DNA from 4 places in the Streptomyces sp. NPDC005393 genome. Region 1 is predicted to be linked to each of the others. Evidence: riboswitches for the same ligand, from Rfam matches in the RefSeq annotation. Region 1 holds a riboswitch; each other region holds the start of a gene.
The links. Region 1 has a riboswitch for cobalamin ahead of cobN (cobaltochelatase subunit CobN). Riboswitches for the same ligand answer to the same signal wherever they lie in the genome.

Region 1 (4,162 bases):
CGCAGGTCCGCGCTGTCCGCCTCCGGCGTGTCCCGTACGGTGACCCGGTAGCCCGCGCCGGTCGCCAGCGCGTCCACCCAGCGGCCGCCGGGGTGGCCGCAGCGCCGCTCACAGCCGGAGAAGTACACCGGCAGCGAACCCGGACGACGGTCACCCGCCACCGCGCGCTCCGCGTCGGCACGCACATTGGCAAGGGACTTGGCGCAGCCGGGACGTCCGGTGCACGCACCGACGCCGAGCCACGGGGAGTCCGGCTCGGTCACGAGCCCGGCGTCGGACAGCTCGTGCGACGCGGCCCGGCCGCCGTCCGGGGAGAACCCCGGGAGCACCACGCCGCGCCAGGGTGTCACACGCAGCTCGCCCGACCCGCCCCGGGAGGCGAGCGTGGCGAGCAGCCGCCACTGGGCCGCGCTCACCCGGCCGAGCGGGACGGCGACGGACACGGCGCGGCGCCCGTCCGGCCCGGCCACCAGCCCCGGCGCGGGGCGCGGCCCCGAAGCGTCCGAGCCCTTGGGCTCGGGGCCCTTATGTGCGGTACGTACCGTTTCGATGCCCGCGTTGGCGAGTCGCGCCGCCAACCGGTCGGCCGTCACGGCGTGTTGCGCCGGGAGCTCCCGTACACGCCACGCCCGGCTGCCGCTCTCGCGCATTCCCGCCAGGAACTCCACGGCGGCCAGCGCGGCCGCGCGCGGCGCATCGCCGGCCCGCACTCTCAGCTCGGCGTCGCCGCCCGGCGTGTTGTGACCGTCCGCCCCGCCACCGCGACACGCCGGAGCGGGCATCCGCAGCACGGCCCCGCCGTCCGGCGTTGCGATCAATGTCACATCCGCGCCCAAGGCGGCCACATCGCCGCGCCCGTCGTCCAGCGCGAACAGGAAACGGCCCGACAAGGCGGACAACTCGCCCGACGTCTCGTCGCACAGCGCCGCGTCCAACTCCCGTGCCCACGCCGCCGCATCCGCATGCCCCGCGCCGTCCAGCCCGCACAGCGGCGACGCCACGATGTTGCGCACCCGGTCGTGCCGGTCCGACGGAAGCAGTCCGGCCGCCCGCAGCCGGGCCGCCAGCTCCGTGCCGCACCCCGCGTCCAGGCCGCGTACCTGCAGGTTGCCCCGGGAGGTGATGTCCAGCCGGCCGTCCCCCAGCTCCTCGGCCACTCCTGTCAGCGCGTCCGCCTGACGGGCCGTCAGCAAGCCTGCCGGCACTCGGATACGGGCCAGCGCGCCATCGTCCGCCGTGTGCAGCCGCAACGCCCCCGGGCAGGCGTCATCGGGCCCGCTCCGGCGGCCGGAGGGCGCTTCATTCCCAGGTGGGACGGTGGTCGGGGGAAGGGGCATGGCGGCGAGCATACCGACGATCGACCAGCCCTCTCCGTCCCCTGCCAGGTCAGCAACGCTTACTATGCTCAGCGGTGGGTCGTCCCGGCCCGCCGGACGCACAAGACGGCGTCAAGGGGAGGAAGCCGGTGCGAATCCGGCGCGGTCCCGCCACTGTGAGCACGGTGGCTGTCGGTACGGCAGCGGCCGGGCGAGCCAGGAACTCCCGCCGTCTTCCAACCCGCCCGGGGCGCGGACCCCGAGGAAGGCGCGCTGCGCATGATCCTGCTGCTGTCGACGTCCGACACCGACCTGCTCAGTGCGCGTGCCGCCACGGGCCCGGTGCCGTACCGCCTCGCCAACCCGGCCCGGCTCGCACTCGATGACCTCCCCGGCCTCCTCGACGGCGTCCAACTCGTCGTCGTCCGGCTTCTCGGCGGCGTCCGCGCCTGGCAGGAGGGGCTCGACACGCTGCTCGCCGGGGACCGCCCGGTTGTCGTCCTCACCGGTGAACAGGCCCCTGACGCCCAGCTCATGGAGGCGTCCACGGTCCCGGTCGGGATCGCCGCCGAGGCCCACGCCTATCTCGCCCACGGCGGGCCCGCCAACCTGGCCCAGCTGGCCCGGTTCCTCTCCGACACCGTGCTGCTCACCGGCCATGGCTTCGATCCGCCCGCGCCCGCCCCCACCTGGGGTCCGCTGGAGCGCACCGCGCGGACGACGACCGGCCCGACCATCGCCGTGCTCTATTACCGCGCCCACCACATGAGCGGCAACACCGCTTTCGTCGAGGCCCTGTGCCAGGCCGTGGAGGACGCGGGGGGCCGACCGCTGCCGCTGTTCGTCGCCTCCCTGCGCGCCCCCGAGCCCGAGTTGATCGAGGCCCTCGGCCCGGCCGACGCGGTCGTCACCACCGTCCTCGCGGCCGGCGGCACCCGGCCCGCCGAGGCGTCCGCGGGCGGCGACGACGAGGCGTGGGACGCGGGCGCGCTCGCCGCGCTCGACGTACCCGTCCTCCAGGCGCTGTGCCTGACCAGCTCGCGCGCCGTATGGGAGGAGAACGACGAGGGCCTGTCGCCGCTGGACGCCGCCACCCAGGTGGCCGTCCCGGAGTTCGACGGACGGCTCATCACCGTGCCGTTCTCCTTCAAGGAGGTCGACGCGGACGGTCTGCCGGTCTATGCCGCCGACCCCGAGCGCGCCGCGCGCGTCGCGGGCATCGCGATACGACACGCCCGGCTGCGCCACATCCCCGCGGCCGACAAGCGCCTCGCGCTCGTCCTCTCCGCCTACCCCACCAAGCACTCCCGGATCGGCAACGCCGTCGGCCTCGACACCCCGGCGAGCGCCGTCGCCCTGCTGCGCCGGCTGCGCGCCGAGGGCTACGATTTCGGCCCCGAGGACGGGCCAAACGCGGTCCCGGGCCTGGCCTCCGGCAATGGCGACGAGCTGATCTATGCCCTCATCGAGGCGGGCGGCCATGACCAGGACTGGCTCACCGAGGAGCAGCTGGCCGCCAACCCGGTCCGCATCCCGGCCGCCGACTACCGCCGCTGGTACGCCACGCTGCCGCGGGAGCTGCGCGACGCGGTCGAGGAGCACTGGGGTCCGCCGCCCGGCGCGATGTTCGTGGACAGCAGCCGCGACCCCGAGGGCGAGATCGTCCTCGCCGCGCTGCGCCGTGCCAACCTCCTGGTCGTCATCCAGCCGCCGCGCGGCTTCGGCGAGAACCCCATCGCCATCTACCACGACCCCGATCTGCCGCCCTCGCACCACTATCTGGCCGCCTACCGCTGGATGGCCACGCCCCGGGCGGACGGCGGCTTCGGCGCCGACGCCATGGTGCACCTGGGCAAGCACGGCAATCTGGAGTGGCTGCCGGGCAAGAACGCGGCCCTGTCCGCCGCCTGCGGCCCCGACGCCGCGCTCGGCGATCTGCCGCTGATCTACCCGTTCCTGGTCAACGACCCGGGCGAGGGCACCCAGGCCAAGCGCCGCGCCCACGCCACCCTGGTCGACCACCTCGTACCGCCGATGGCCCGCGCCGAGTCCTACGGTGACATCGCGCGGCTGGAGCAGCTGCTCGACGAGTACGCCGCCATCTCCGCGATGGACCCGGCCAAACTCCCCGCCATCCGCGCCCAGATCTGGACCCTGATCCAGGCCGCCAGGCTCGACCACGACCTGGGCCTGGAGGCCCGGCCGGACGACGACGGCTTCGACGACTTCCTCCTGCATGTCGACGGCTGGCTGTGCGAGGTCAAGGACGCCCAGATACGCGACGGACTGCATGTCCTCGGCGCCGCCCCGACCGGGCCCGGGCGCGTCAACCTCGTCCTGGCCATTCTGCGCGCCCGTCAGATCTGGGGCGGTACGACGGCCCTTCCCGGGCTGCGCGAGGCGCTCGGCCTCGACGAGTCGGCCGCCACCCGCACCGGCGCCGACGCGGCCGAGGAGCGCGCCCGCGCGCTCGTCCAGGCGATGGAGGACGCCGAGTGGGCCCCGGAGGCCGCCCGGAAGGCCGCCCTCGGGCTGCCCGAGGAGCAGCGCGCCCCGGTCACCGCGATCCTGGACTTCGCCGCCCGCGAGGTCGTACCGCGCCTCGCCGCCACCACGGACGAGATCGACCACGCCGTCCACGCGCTCAGCGGCGGCTTCGTCCCCGCCGGCCCGTCCGGCTCGCCGCTGCGCGGACTGGTCAACGTCCTGCCGACGGGCCGTAACTTCTACTCGGTCGACCCCAAGGCGGTGCCCAGCCGGCTGGCCTGGGAGACCGGCCAGGCGCTCGCCGACTCGCTCCTGGAGCGCTACCGCGCCGACAACGACGGCCAGTGGCCGAAGTCCGT
Region 2 (4,162 bases), on a different contig from region 1:
AGACGGCCGTGGCGTGGACGGCGTGGGTGTGGACGACGGCCGCGGCGTCCGTGTTCCGGTAGACGGCCAGGTGCATCGGAAGCTCACTGGTGGGCGTGAGCGTCCCGAGGACCTGCCGGCCGTCGAGATCCACGCCGACCGCGTCGCGCGGGCCGAGCCGGTCGTAGGGGAGGCCGCTCGGGGTCACCAGGACGGTGTCGCCGACCCGCGCCGAGACATTGCCCGAAGTGCCGACGACGAGGCCGTCGGCCGTGGTTCTGCGGGCCGTCCGGACCACCTGGGCCCACGCCTGCCGCAGGGGCCGGGTCAGCCGCGGCCGCTGTGGGGATCGCGACTCCGTCACGCCCTCACCTCCGGGGTCCGATCCTGCCAGGCGGCCGGGGCCGAGGACATGGCGGGGCGGGGTCCTTATCGGCCCTTCGGGTACGCCCCTCAAACCCCGTATGACGTACGGAAGTACGGCGAGAGTCGGACCGGCGCCGCACTCTCGCCCGCGCGTCACCATGACGCCCGCCTCAGTTCACCTTCCGTTCATCCAGTTTCCTTACGTTCACCGTGCTGATACCGAACCTTCGAACTGATTGACCGGGTGTATGGAACACATCACGCTTCTCATCGGGATCGTGATCATCACGGCCTTGGTGTTCGACTTTACGAACGGCTTCCACGACACCGCCAACGCCATGGCCACCACCATCTCCACGGGAGCACTCGGTCCCCGGGTGGCGGTGGCGATGTCGGCGGTCCTCAATCTCGTCGGCGCGTTCCTGTCCGTGGAGGTCGCCAAGACCATCTCCGGAGGGATCGTCGACGAGAATTCCGGCATCCGACCCGAAGTGATCTTCGCGGGTCTGGTCGGCGCGATCCTCTGGAATCTGGTGACCTGGCTCGCCGGGCTCCCCTCCAGCTCCTCGCACGCTCTCTTCGGCGGCCTCATCGGCGCCACGGTGGCCTCCGTCGGCCTGCAGGGGGTCAACGGCGACGCGATCGTCATGAAGGTCCTGATCCCCGCCGTCGCCGCGCCGATCGTGGCCGGAATCGCCACGTTGGCCGCCACCCGGCTCACCTACCGGCTGGGCCGCGACCGCTCCCCCGAGGACACCGCGAAGGGCTACCGCGCCGGCCAGATCGCCTCGGCCGCCCTGGTCTCCCTCGCCCACGGCACCAACGACGCCCAGAAGACGATGGGTGTGATCACCCTGGCGCTGGTCACCGGCGGCGTCGTCGCGCCCGACTCCGACCCGCCGCTGTGGGTCATCGTCTCCGCGGGCCTGGCCATCGCGCTCGGCACCTACCTGGGCGGCTGGCGCATCATCCGCACCATGGGCAAGGGCATCACCGACATCCAGCCGCCGCAGGGCTTCGCCGCCCAGACCGGTGCCGCGACCGTCATCCTCGCCTCCTCCCACATCGGCTTCGCGCTGTCCACCACCCAGGTCTGCTCCGGCGCCGTGATGGGCGCGGGGGTCGGCCGCAAGGGCGCGGTGATGCACTGGTCGACCGCGGGCCGCATGGTCATCGCATGGGTGCTGACCCTGCCGGCCGCGGGTCTCGTCGCGGGCGGCGCGGCGCTGCTGGCCGACCAGGGGAGCTGGGGAGTCACGGCGGTCGCCGTGCTGGCCGTCCTGGCCTGCGGGGCGATCTGGGCGCTGTCGCGCCGCAAGCCCGTGGACCACACCAACGTCAACGAGGTCGGAGTGCCGTCCGCCGAGCCGGTGGGCGCCGTCACCGCCGCCCTGCGGTCCGTCGCCCCGCCGCCCGCGGGTGCCGCGACCACTACCGAGACCACCGCGGACACCACCGCGGAGAGCGTCCCGGAGCCCACCGCGGCGCCCGCCACGGAGACCACCCCCACCCCCGCCGCCGCGGCGACCAGCACCACCAGCTAAAGGGAGCTACGTAGATGAGCATCGACTGGGCGGCACTCGGCCAGGTCTTCGGCATCAGCCTCGCGGTGACGGTCGGCATGGTGGGCGTCTTCACCCTGGGGATCGTCGGAACGTCCCGGAGTGACCAGCCGCAGCCGCACGACGGCGCGGTCGGCACGGCGGTGGTGGCGGGCGGCGCCTCCGCGGCCGCCCGCACCGCCGCGTACGCCTGCTTCGGGCTGTGCGCCGCGGTCGTGGCGTACGGCATCTATCTGATCGTCGCCTGAGGACCGCACGTCCTCATCGACCCCACCGACCGCCGGGCGGCGGCGCTGACCAGCGTCGACCGACCGGCGGTCGGTCCATGTGGGCCTCGGCACACTCACGCATCGCGGGTCATATGCGAGTTGACGGCCATTCGCGGCCCATGGTGGACTTCCGGAGCCAAACGGCGGCAGGAGAGGAAGCCGGTGAGAATCCGGCGCGGTCCCGCCACTGTCACCGGGGAGCGCTCTCCCATCGCCTGTATGGGGTCACGGCTCATCCATATGGTTCGTCCGTATGCGGAGCTGGAAGGCCGGGAGAACCGCGGATCCGGGAGCCAGGAGACTCTCACCGCCGGTCACGTCGAGCCAGGGCGCGGACCCTGAGTGAGGACATACCGCCATGCCCGGCCCCGAAACGCCGCCAGCCCCACCTGTCCGCACGCCGCCGCGCCGAGGCGCGACGGCGGGCTGACGGATGCGTGCCGACCACGCCTCGTACGCGTGCGGCGCCGCCCTCGGCTTCCTCGGCGACCTCGCCATGGGCGATCCGCGCCGCGGTCATCCGGTGGCCGCGTTCGGGCGCGCCGCCGCGGCCGCCGAGCGGCGGCTGTGGCGCGACCACCGCGGCCACGGGGCCCTGCACACCGCGCTGTGCGCGGGCGGCGCGGCCGCCGGTGCCGCGCTGCTGACGCGTACCGTACGGGCCCTTGCCGGGCCCCGTACGACGGACATCGCGCTGACCGCCGCCGCCACCTGGGCCGTGCTGGGCGGTACGACGCTCCGGCGTGAGGCGCGGGCCGTCGGCGACGCGCTGGCCGCCGGGGACCTCGCCACCGCCAGGGAGCGGCTGCCGCATCTGTGCGGACGCGATCCGCAGGCGCTGGACGGACAGCAGATGGCCCGCGCGGTCGTCGAATCGGTCGCCGAGAACACCTCCGATGCCGTGGTGGGCGCGCTGGTGTGGGGCGCCGTGGGCGGAGTGCCGGGGCTCATCGGCTTCCGCGCCGTCAACACCCTGGACGCCATGGTGGGCCACAAGTCGCCGCGCTACCGGCGGTTCGGCTGGGCGGCGGCCCGTCTGGACGACGCCGCCGGCTGGCCCGGTGCGCGCCTTACGGCGGCCCTGGCCACCCTCGCGGGCGCCGACCCGCGCGGCGCGTGGCGCGCCTGGCGGCGGGACGGACGGCGCCATCCGAGCCCCAACGCGGGCCCGGTGGAGGCGTCCTTCGCGGGCGCGCTCGGCGTACGGCTGGGCGGCACCCTCGCGTACGGCGGCCGGGTCGAGCACCGGCCGGTGCTCAACTCCGGCGGGCGCGCCGTGGAGATCACGGACATCGACCGCGCGGTGCGGCTGTCGCGCCGCGTCGGCGCCCTGGCGCTGCTGACGTCGATCGCGGCGAGAGCCGTTGTGGGCCGCCGTTCCTCCCCCGGCTACCGCTGGGAGGTTCCCTCTGGGCGGGACGGGTGGGCACAACCCACCCACCGGCCCGCACCCGACAACGAAAGGGCACGCCGATGACCGGGCCTGGCCACGGCCTGCTGGTCGCGGGGACGACCTCGGACGCGGGCAAGAGCGTGGTCACGGCGGGTATCTGCCGGTGGCTGGCGCGCAAGGGCGTCCGCGTGGCGCCCTTCAAGGCGCAGAACATGTCGCTCAACTCCTTCGTCACCCGGGACGGGGCGGAGATCGGGCGCGCCCAGGCCATGCAGGCCGCCGCCGCGCGCGTCGAGCCCAGCGCCCTGATGAACCCCGTACTGCTGAAGCCGGGAAGCGACAGCAGCAGCCAAGTGGTGCTGCTGGGCAAGCCGGTGGGCGAGCTGAGCGCCCGCGGCTACCACAGCGAGCGGCGCGAGGCGCTGCTCGGAACTGTCACGGAGTGCCTGGCGGAGCTGCGCCGCACCCATGACGCGGTGATCTGTGAGGGCGCGGGCAGCCCGGCCGAGATCAATCTGCGCCGTACCGACATCGTCAACATGGGGCTCGCACGGGCCGCCGGGCTGCCGGTCGTGGTGGTCGGCGATATCGAC
Region 3 (4,162 bases), on a different contig from region 1:
GACCCGCACCGCCTGACCGTTGCCGACGTCCAGGACGCTGCTCTGGTCGAGCGAGCGGTTGTCGTACCGCACCAGCGAGAAGTCATTGCCGGGGAAGCTGCTTTGGACCGTGGTCCCGATGTTCGTGGATCCCGAGGTGTCGGTGAACCAGGGGGTGCCGGTGGGCCCGCAGTGACCCGCCGTCAGGATGAAGCCGGTCTGGCCGTTGGTGACATTGAAACCGGCGGAGCAGCGGCTGCCGTTGGTGAAGATCGGGGCGGCGCCGGCGGTCCTGGTGGTGAAGGAGCCCGTCGTCCGCTCCATGCTCACCTCGCTGCCCACCCGCGCGCCGAGGTCCTTCATCCGTGACCAGCGGGCGGCGGGGACGGTGCTGTCGCCGAGCACCACCACCTTGTTGGACGCGGGGTCCACCATCCACGCGGTGCCCGCCACCCGGGGCGCCGAGCGCAGCGTCTCGGTGGCGGAGTCCAGCTCATTCATGCTGTACCGCACCCGCTTGGCCTTCGCCCCCGCCCGGCTGACCTCGGCCGCCGCGTCCGCGTCGGTCACCGCGACCACCGGGCGCCCGTCGGAGCCGATCCAGTTGCCCGCCGTACGGGAGGTGCCGAGCCGGGACACCAGACGCCCGCCCAGATCGTCGCTCCGCGCCCCCAGGACGTGCGTGCCGTCTCCGGTCGCCCCGTGAGCCGATCCCGATGCACCCGGTGCGGACTGCGCGACCATCACGCCGCCGCAGACCAACGCCCCGACGGCCGCGAACCGTACGAGTCGGCGTCCACCTCGCCGCATGTGCTTCACCACCCTGCCTCCTTACGTCGATCCAGCCCCGGGGCCTCGGACGGTGAAGACCCTCTCCCTCATACGGGCGGAACCGGCGTCGCGCTCACCGCGGGCGGCGGGCGTCTACGGAATGCGCGGGACGCGCTGGTGGAAGCAGATCCGGTCGAGGCCCGGACCGTCGTAGTCGCTGTGCACGGGCAGACTGTCGATCTCGCGGTCGCCCGGCTCAAGGGCGCGGACCCGGCGTCGCGCGGGCAGTGCGTGGCACGCGGAGCGTCGCCATCGCGGCGGCGGCGCAGACGATCGCGAGGGCGGGGCGGGGCTTGGCCGTGGGTAACGCCATCACGTCACAGAAGTCCATCCGATGGGGGCGCGCCATCGGAGAGATCGTTTCGTTACGACGAACGCGATGAGCGCGACGGACCGCCCGGCCACCGAACCGGTTTCCCGGGACCGGGGTGAGCGCCTAGTCTGGGCCGTGCAGCTGGTTCGCCCTGTCCGCCAGGCAGGCGCGTCGTAAGAGGGAACCCGGTGGGAATCCGGGACTGCCCCGCAGCGGTGAGCGGGAACGACCGCCGTCATACGCACTGGGCCCGGCAGCCGGGTCTGGGAAGCGACGGCCAGTAGATGCCTCGTGGGGACACGAGGCGCGCCCGCGAGTCCGAAGACCTGCCACTGCCCGTGCGCGTCGGACGCGCGCGGTCTCTCGGTGACCTCGAGGGCGGGTCGGCGGCGCGGGCGGGCACCATGCGGTGTTTCCGGGGTCCGCGCCATCCCTTCGCGCCCTGTGCCCGGTCCCCGGGAGCTCATGACGAGTGCTCGCGAAGGAGAGTTCCGTGACAACGCACGCGACGGCGGCGGCCAGGGCCACCGTGTACGGCTACCCCCGCCAGGGGCCGGACCGGAAGCTGAAGAAGGCCGTCGAGGGGTACTGGAAGGGCCGGGTCACCGCCGAGGCCCTCCGGGAGACAGCGGCGGGCCTGCGCCGTACCACCTGGCGGCAGCTGGCCGACGCCGGTCTGCACGAGGTGCCCACCGGCGACTTCTCGATGTACGACCATGTGCTGGACACCAGCGTCATGGTCGGCGCCGTCCCCGACCGCCACCGCGCCGCCGTCGAGGCCGATCCGCTGGACGGCTACTTCGCGATGGCGCGCGGCACCCGGGAGGTGGCGCCGCTGGAGATGACCAAGTGGTTCGACACCAACTACCACTATCTGGTGCCCGAGCTCGGCCCCGACACCGTCTTCCGCGCCGACTCCGCAAAGCAGGTGGCCGAGTTGAGGGAGGCGGTCGCGCTCGGCCACACCCCCCGCCCGGTGCTGGTCGGCCCGGTCACCTATCTGCTGCTCGCCAAGCCCGCACCCGGAGTGGACGGCTCGTTCGTACCGCTCACCCTCCTGGACCGGCTGATTCCGGTGTACGCGGAGGTGCTGGCCGATCTGCGGGCGGCCGGCGCCGAGTGGGTCCAGCTGGATGAGCCGGCGCTGGTCCAGGACCGCACGGCGGCCGAGCTGAACGCCGCCGCCCGCGCCTGCCGTGAGCTGGGCGCCCTCACCGACCGGCCCAAGCTGCTGGTCGCCTCGTACTTCGACCGGCTCGGCGAGGCCCTGCCGGTGCTGGCCAAGGCGCCGGTCGAGGGGCTGGCGCTCGACTTCACCGGGCCTGCTTCGGCCAACCTCGACGATCTCGCCGCGGCCGGCGGGCTGCCGGGGAAGCGCCTGGTCGCGGGCGTCGTGGACGGCCGCAATGTGTGGATCAACGACCTGTCGGCGTCGCTGTCCACCCTCGGCACCCTGCTCGGTCTCGCGGGCCGGGTGGATGTGGCCGCGTCCTGCTCCCTGCTGCATGTCCCGCTGGACGCGACGGTCGAGCGCGAGGTGGATCCGCAGATCGCCCGCTGGCTGGCGTTCGCCCGGCAGAAGACGGCCGAGATCGTCACCCTCGCCCGCGGGCTGAGCGACGGTACGGACACCATCGCCGCGCAACTCGCCGCCAACCGCGCCGATCTGGCCTCCCGGGCCGGCTCCGCGCTGACCCGCGACCCGGCCGTACGCGCCCGCGCCCAGGCCGTCACCGGGGCCGACGCCCGCCGCTCACGGCCGTACGCCGAGCGGGTCGCCGCCCAGCGCGACCGGCTGCGGCTGCCGCAGCTGCCGACGACCACCATCGGCTCCTTCCCGCAGACGGCCGAACTGCGCACCGCCCGCGCCGATCTGCGGGCCGGGCGGATCGGCACCGCCGGTTACGAGGAGCGGATCGAAGCCGAGATCCGCGAGGTGGTCTCCTTCCAGGAGAAGGCCGGACTCGATGTCCTGGTGCACGGCGAGCCCGAACGCAACGACATGGTCCAGTACTTCGCCGAGCGGCTCACCGGATATCTCGCCACCCGGCACGGCTGGGTCCAGTCCTACGGCACCCGCTACGTCCGCCCGCCGATCCTGGCCGGCGACATCTCCCGCCCGGAGCCGATGACGGTGCGCTGGACGGCCTACGCCCAGTCCCTCACCGACCGTCCGGTCAAGGGCATGCTCACCGGCCCGGTCACCATGCTCGCCTGGTCCTTCGTCCGCGACGACCAGCCGCTCGCCGAGACCGCCCGCCAGGTCGCGCTGGCGCTGCGCGACGAGGTGGCCGACCTGGAGGCGGCCGGGACCTCGGTCATCCAGGTCGACGAGCCCGCCCTGCGCGAAACCCTGCCGCTGCGCGCCGCCGGCCGCCCCGGGTATCTGGCCTGGGCCACCGAGGCGTTCCGGCTCACCACGGCGGGGGTGCGCCCGGACACCCAGATCCACACCCATATGTGCTACGCCGAGTTCGGCGACATCCTCCAGGCCATCGACGACCTCGACGCCGATGTCATCAGCCTGGAGGCGGCGCGGTCGCATATGCAGGTGGCCGGGGAGCTGGCCGAGGCCGGCTATCCGCGCGAGGTCGGCCCCGGTGTCTACGACATCCACTCCCCCCGGGTACCGAGCGCCGAGGAGGCGGCCGCCCTGCTGCGCAGGGGGCTCGAGGCCATCCCGCCCGAGCGGCTCTGGGTCAACCCGGACTGCGGGCTGAAGACCCGCGGCTGGCCCGAGGTCCGTACGTCGCTCAAGCACATGGTGGCCGCCGCGAGGGAGGTACGGGCCGTGCTGGACGGCACCGCGTCCTGACTCATGAGTCCTGAGTCCTGAGTCCTGAGGGCGGGGCGCCTGGGGGCCGTCGCGGGCGCGTGTGCTCGCGGCGGCCCCCGGCCCCTTACCGCGACGCGGCCAGCGGCCGACCGCAGCGCAGATTCCACCGTCCCGAGCGGCCGCTGAGCTCGGTCGCGGTCAGCGGGGCGACATCGAGGCGCCAGAAGGTCCGCGCGGGGATGGCGAGGGCGTGGACGAGGGCG
Region 4 (4,162 bases), on a different contig from region 1:
TGCCCGTGATCAAGTACAGGGTGCCGCCGGTGGTCGGTCCCACGACCGGGGTGATGGAGACGGCGGGGGGCGGCGTCGGCGCCACGTAGGTGTACGGCTGGCTGTTGCTGGTGCCGACGGTGGTGGTGACGAGGACCTGGACGGACCCGGGCGCGTGCGGCGGGGCTATCACCACGACGACGTCGTTGGTGGGATTCCCCGACCAGCCGCCTCCGGGCCAGCCACCGCCGCCCCAGCCGCCGTCCCAGTCACGACCCCAGCCGCCGCCACCGGAACTGCTCTGGCTGGCGATCTGGGCGGGCACGCCGCCGAAGGTCACACTGATGACGTTGCGCAGGTTCTGCCCGTTCAGCTGGACGAGGTTCCCACCGGCGGCGGGGTCCGAGTTGGGCACCACGGACAGCAGCAACGGCGGCCGCGCGACGCCCGGCGGCGGGCCGAGCAGGCCGAGGTGCTGGTCGCGGCGGACGCGGTGCCGGGCCCGGGGGCTCGGGCTCACGGGGATCGTGATCTGCAGCCAGCAGTCGATGACGGCCGCTCACCGGCTCTACGGGCGGCTGGGCTTCGTCCGCGCGCCGGAGCGCGACTGGGAGCCGATACCGGGCATCGCGCCGCTGTGGGTACCACCGCGCCGATGGCGCGGCCCTCGGCCCAGCGGGCGAGCGCCTGGGCCTGCCGGTATCCCCGCTCCGTCAGGGCGCTGTCGGAGATTCCGGCATACCGGTTCTCCGCGTGCCACACGGTCTCGCCGTGGCGTACGAGCAGCAGTCGGGCGGTCATCCGGCGCCTCCCACGCGTCGGCCATTGCCTCATCAAGTCCAAGGTGTTAAATCGAGCATCGCTCATGTGATGGAACGCCGAAGGAAGGCCACCCATGCGCGTCCTCGCCGCCGGAGACCACTTCATCACGCCCGAGCTGATCGCGGCGGCCCTCCTCGATCAGCTGGACCCGGACGGTTTGGACATCGGCGAGCTGACGCTTCCGTGGCCGCACGAGCCCTTCGGCCCCGTGGACGGGGTGAGCGAGGCGAGCGGCACCGAGGAGCAGCTGATCGAGGCGCTCCTCGATGCCGAGGTGTGTGTGACACAGACGGCGCCCTTCACCGAGCGGGTGTTCGCCGCCCGCCCCGAGCTGCGCATGGTCGCGGTCGCCCGCGACGGCCCGGTCAATGTCGACCTGGTGGCCGCGGCCCGCGCGGGCGTCGCCGTGAGCTTCGCCCCGGGCCGTAACGCCGTCGCCGCCGCCGAGTTCACGATCGGCATGATGCTCGCCGCGATGCGCCGGATCCCCACCGCCCACGCCGAGCTGCGCGCCGGCCGCTGGCCCGGTGACCTCTCCGCGTACCAGGAGGCCGGCGGCGAGCTGGACGGCGCGACCGTCGGCCTGATCGGCTACGGGGCCGTCGGCCGGATCGTCGCCCGGGTGCTGCGCGCCTTCGGCGCCCGGGTGCTGATCGCGGACCCGTACACGGACGGCGAGGCCGCCCGCGCCGACGGCGTCGAACCCGTCAAGCTCGACGAACTCCTCGTGCGCAGCGAGATCGTGAGCCTGCACGCCCGGCTGACCGCCGAGACCCGCCATCTCCTCGACGCGGGCCGGCTCGCGCGGATGCGGCCCGGCGCGGTCCTCGTGAACACCGCGAGCGGCGGGCTGCTCGACTACGCCCCGCTGCCCGAGGCGCTGCGCACCGGCCGCCTCGGCGCCCTCGCCTTGGATGTATACGACATCGAACCGCCGCCCGCCGACTGGCCGCTGTACTCCGCGCCGAACGTCGTCACCACCCCGCATCTGGCCGGCGCCACCCGGCAGACCGCCCACCGCGCCGCCGCCGTCACCGCCGCCGAGGTCGGCCGCTACGCACGCGGCGAGAGGCTTCACCACCTTGCCAACCCCGAGGCCACGGAGGGCAGCAAGCGGTGAGCTGACGGTTCCCAGTTGTTCGCGGATGTGATCGGCCGCCCGGTGCGCGTCCCCGCCGAGCCCCGAAGTGGGGGCGCGGGGTGCGGCGCGGTCGCCCGGCGACCCGGTCGACACACCACACCGGCAGGCCGATTCGCGTACTGTCGGACCGCGTCGGGACCACCGCGAGACCTTCGAAAGCGGCTACGCCGACGACCGCGCCCGCCTCGCCCGGGCTTTCGCCGGATGGCGGAACACGGGCCCCAGGTCACGGGCAGCGCCGGGAACGCACTAGCACATTTATACGAAACTCCTCACCTCACGACACAAGATGTGGGGGCACGTGCGTCGGCCGACACAAGATGTATGCTCGTGCTCGCTGTCGCCGCAGGGGAATCCGGTGGGAATCCGGAACTGTCCCGCAACGGTGTACGTGTGCGCTTTATGCGTACCCGCGAGTCCGAGGACCTGCCGACGGCCGTCTGCATACGTCCGGGCCTCGCGGGTTGGGTTCGATGGACGCTGCGCGGTGTGCCTCCGTACGCGAGTGCGGAATCGGCATGCCCGTACGCGACCGTCGCGCACCGCCCTCCTGGCCCCCAGCCGAGCGAGGGAGAGCACTTCAGTGACCATCGCGCCCGCGGATCCGGTTTCAGAGGCAACGGCTTCTCAGGCAGTGACCGACGCGCCCGGGACCGCCCTGCTGCGGACCCTGACCGGCCTCACCGCCGATCTTCCCGCCACCGACCCCGGCAAGGTCGCGGCCGCCGCCCTGCGCGGCCGCCATCCCGGCTCGGACGAGGCGGAGTTGCGCACTCTGGCGATCGAGGCGGCGGCCGGGCTGATCGCCGAAGAGCCGGAGTACTCACGGCTGGCCGCGCGGCTGCTGGCCCTCGCGATCACGGAGGAGGCGGCCGGGCAGGGCTCGGTCTCCTTCTCCGCCTCCGTCCGGGTGGGCCACCACGAGGGCCTGATCGCCGACTCCACCGCCGAGTTCGTGGCCACGCACGCCGCCCGGCTGGACGCGCTGGTGGACCAGGCGCTCGCCGACGGCGCCGACAACCGCTTCGGCTACTTCGGGCTGCGCACCCTGCACAGCCGCTATCTGCTGCGCCACCCGATCACCCGTCAGGTGATCGAGACCCCGCAGCATTTCCTGCTCCGGGTGGCCTGCGGGCTCGCCGAGGACGGGTCCGAGCGGGCCCTCGCCGATGTGGCCGAGCTGTACCGGCTGACCAGCACGCTGTCGTATCTGCCCAGCTCCCCCACGCTGTTCAACTCCGGCACCCGCCATCCGCAGATGTCCTCCTGCTATCTGCTGGACTCCCCGCTGGACGAGCTCGACTCGATCTACAACCGCTACCACCAGGTCGCACGGCTCTCCAAGCACGCGGGCGGCATCGGGCTGTCGTACTCCCGCATCCGTGCGCGCGGTTCGCTGATCCGGGGCACCAACGGCCACTCCAACGGCATCGTGCCGTTTCTGCGGACGCTCGACGCCTCCGTGGCGGCCGTCAACCAGGGAGGCCGGCGCAAGGGCGCCGCCTGCGTCTATCTGGAGACCTGGCACGCGGACATCGAGGAGTTCCTGGAGCTGCGGGACAACACGGGCGAGGAGGCCCGCCGCACCCACAACCTCAACATCGCGCACTGGATCCCGGACGAGTTCATGCGCCGGGTCGAGGCGGACGCCGACTGGTCGCTGTTCTCGCCGGTCGACGCGCCCGAGCTGGTGGACCTGTGGGGCGAGGAGTTCGACGCCGCGTACCGGAAGGCCGAGGCCGAGGGGCGGGCGCTCAAGCAGATCCCGGCGCGCCAGCTGTACGCCCGGATGATGCGCACCCTCGCGCAGACCGGCAACGGCTGGATGACGTTCAAGGACGCCGCCAACCGCACCGCGAACCAGACCGCCGAGCCCGGCAAGGTCGTCCACTCCTCCAACCTCTGCACCGAGATCCTGGAGGTCACGGACGACGGCGAGACCGCCGTGTGCAACCTGGGCTCGGTCAACCTCGCGGCACACCTCGGCAAGGACGCCGGCGACGGGGAAGAGGGCATGGACTGGGAGCGGCTGGACGCCACGGTCCGTACCGCCGTGACCTTCCTCGACCGCGTGGTGGACATCAACTTCTACCCCACGGAAGAGGCCGGGGCCTCCAACTCCCGCTGGCGGCCGGTGGGACTCGGCCTGATGGGGCTGCAGGACGTCTTCTTCCGGCTGCGGCTGCCCTTCGACTCCCCCGAGGCGAAGAAGCTCTCCAC

Region 2: linked by a shared signal. The riboswitch ahead of ABZS71_RS18150 (cobalamin biosynthesis protein) and the one ahead of cobN (cobaltochelatase subunit CobN) in region 1 are both predicted to bind cobalamin.
Region 3: linked by a shared signal. The riboswitch ahead of metE (5-methyltetrahydropteroyltriglutamate--homocysteine S-methyltransferase) and the one ahead of cobN (cobaltochelatase subunit CobN) in region 1 are both predicted to bind cobalamin.
Region 4: linked by a shared signal. The riboswitch ahead of ABZS71_RS00795 (ribonucleoside-diphosphate reductase subunit alpha) and the one ahead of cobN (cobaltochelatase subunit CobN) in region 1 are both predicted to bind cobalamin.

The regions. Positions count from the first base shown of each region.
Region 1 covers NZ_JBEXFG010000003.1:181,610-185,771, forward strand. The annotation lists gene cobG (precorrin-3B synthase) at 1-1,337, opposite strand, end outside; cobalamin riboswitch at 1,396-1,562, shown strand; gene cobN (cobaltochelatase subunit CobN) at 1,596-4,162, shown strand, end outside.
Region 2 covers NZ_JBEXFG010000019.1:89,750-93,911, reverse strand. The annotation lists gene ABZS71_RS18165 (class II aldolase/adducin family protein) at 1-343, opposite strand, end outside; gene ABZS71_RS18160 (inorganic phosphate transporter) at 594-1,889, shown strand; gene ABZS71_RS18155 (hypothetical protein) at 1,904-2,155, shown strand; cobalamin riboswitch at 2,328-2,480, shown strand; gene ABZS71_RS18150 (cobalamin biosynthesis protein) at 2,610-3,653, shown strand; gene ABZS71_RS18145 (cobyric acid synthase) at 3,650-4,162, shown strand, end outside.
Region 3 covers NZ_JBEXFG010000014.1:115,071-119,232, forward strand. The annotation lists gene ABZS71_RS15135 (S1 family peptidase) at 1-798, opposite strand, end outside; cobalamin riboswitch at 1,266-1,455, shown strand; gene metE (5-methyltetrahydropteroyltriglutamate--homocysteine S-methyltransferase) at 1,617-3,938, shown strand; gene ABZS71_RS15145 (histidine phosphatase family protein) at 4,024-4,162, opposite strand, start outside.
Region 4 covers NZ_JBEXFG010000001.1:163,614-167,775, reverse strand. The annotation lists gene ABZS71_RS00815 (IPT/TIG domain-containing protein) at 1-499, opposite strand, end outside; partial or broken gene ABZS71_RS00810 (GNAT family N-acetyltransferase) at 477-608, shown strand; partial or broken gene ABZS71_RS00805 (phosphoglycerate mutase family protein) at 625-780, opposite strand; gene ABZS71_RS00800 (2-hydroxyacid dehydrogenase) at 875-1,921, shown strand; cobalamin riboswitch at 2,254-2,391, shown strand; gene ABZS71_RS00795 (ribonucleoside-diphosphate reductase subunit alpha) at 2,526-4,162, shown strand, end outside.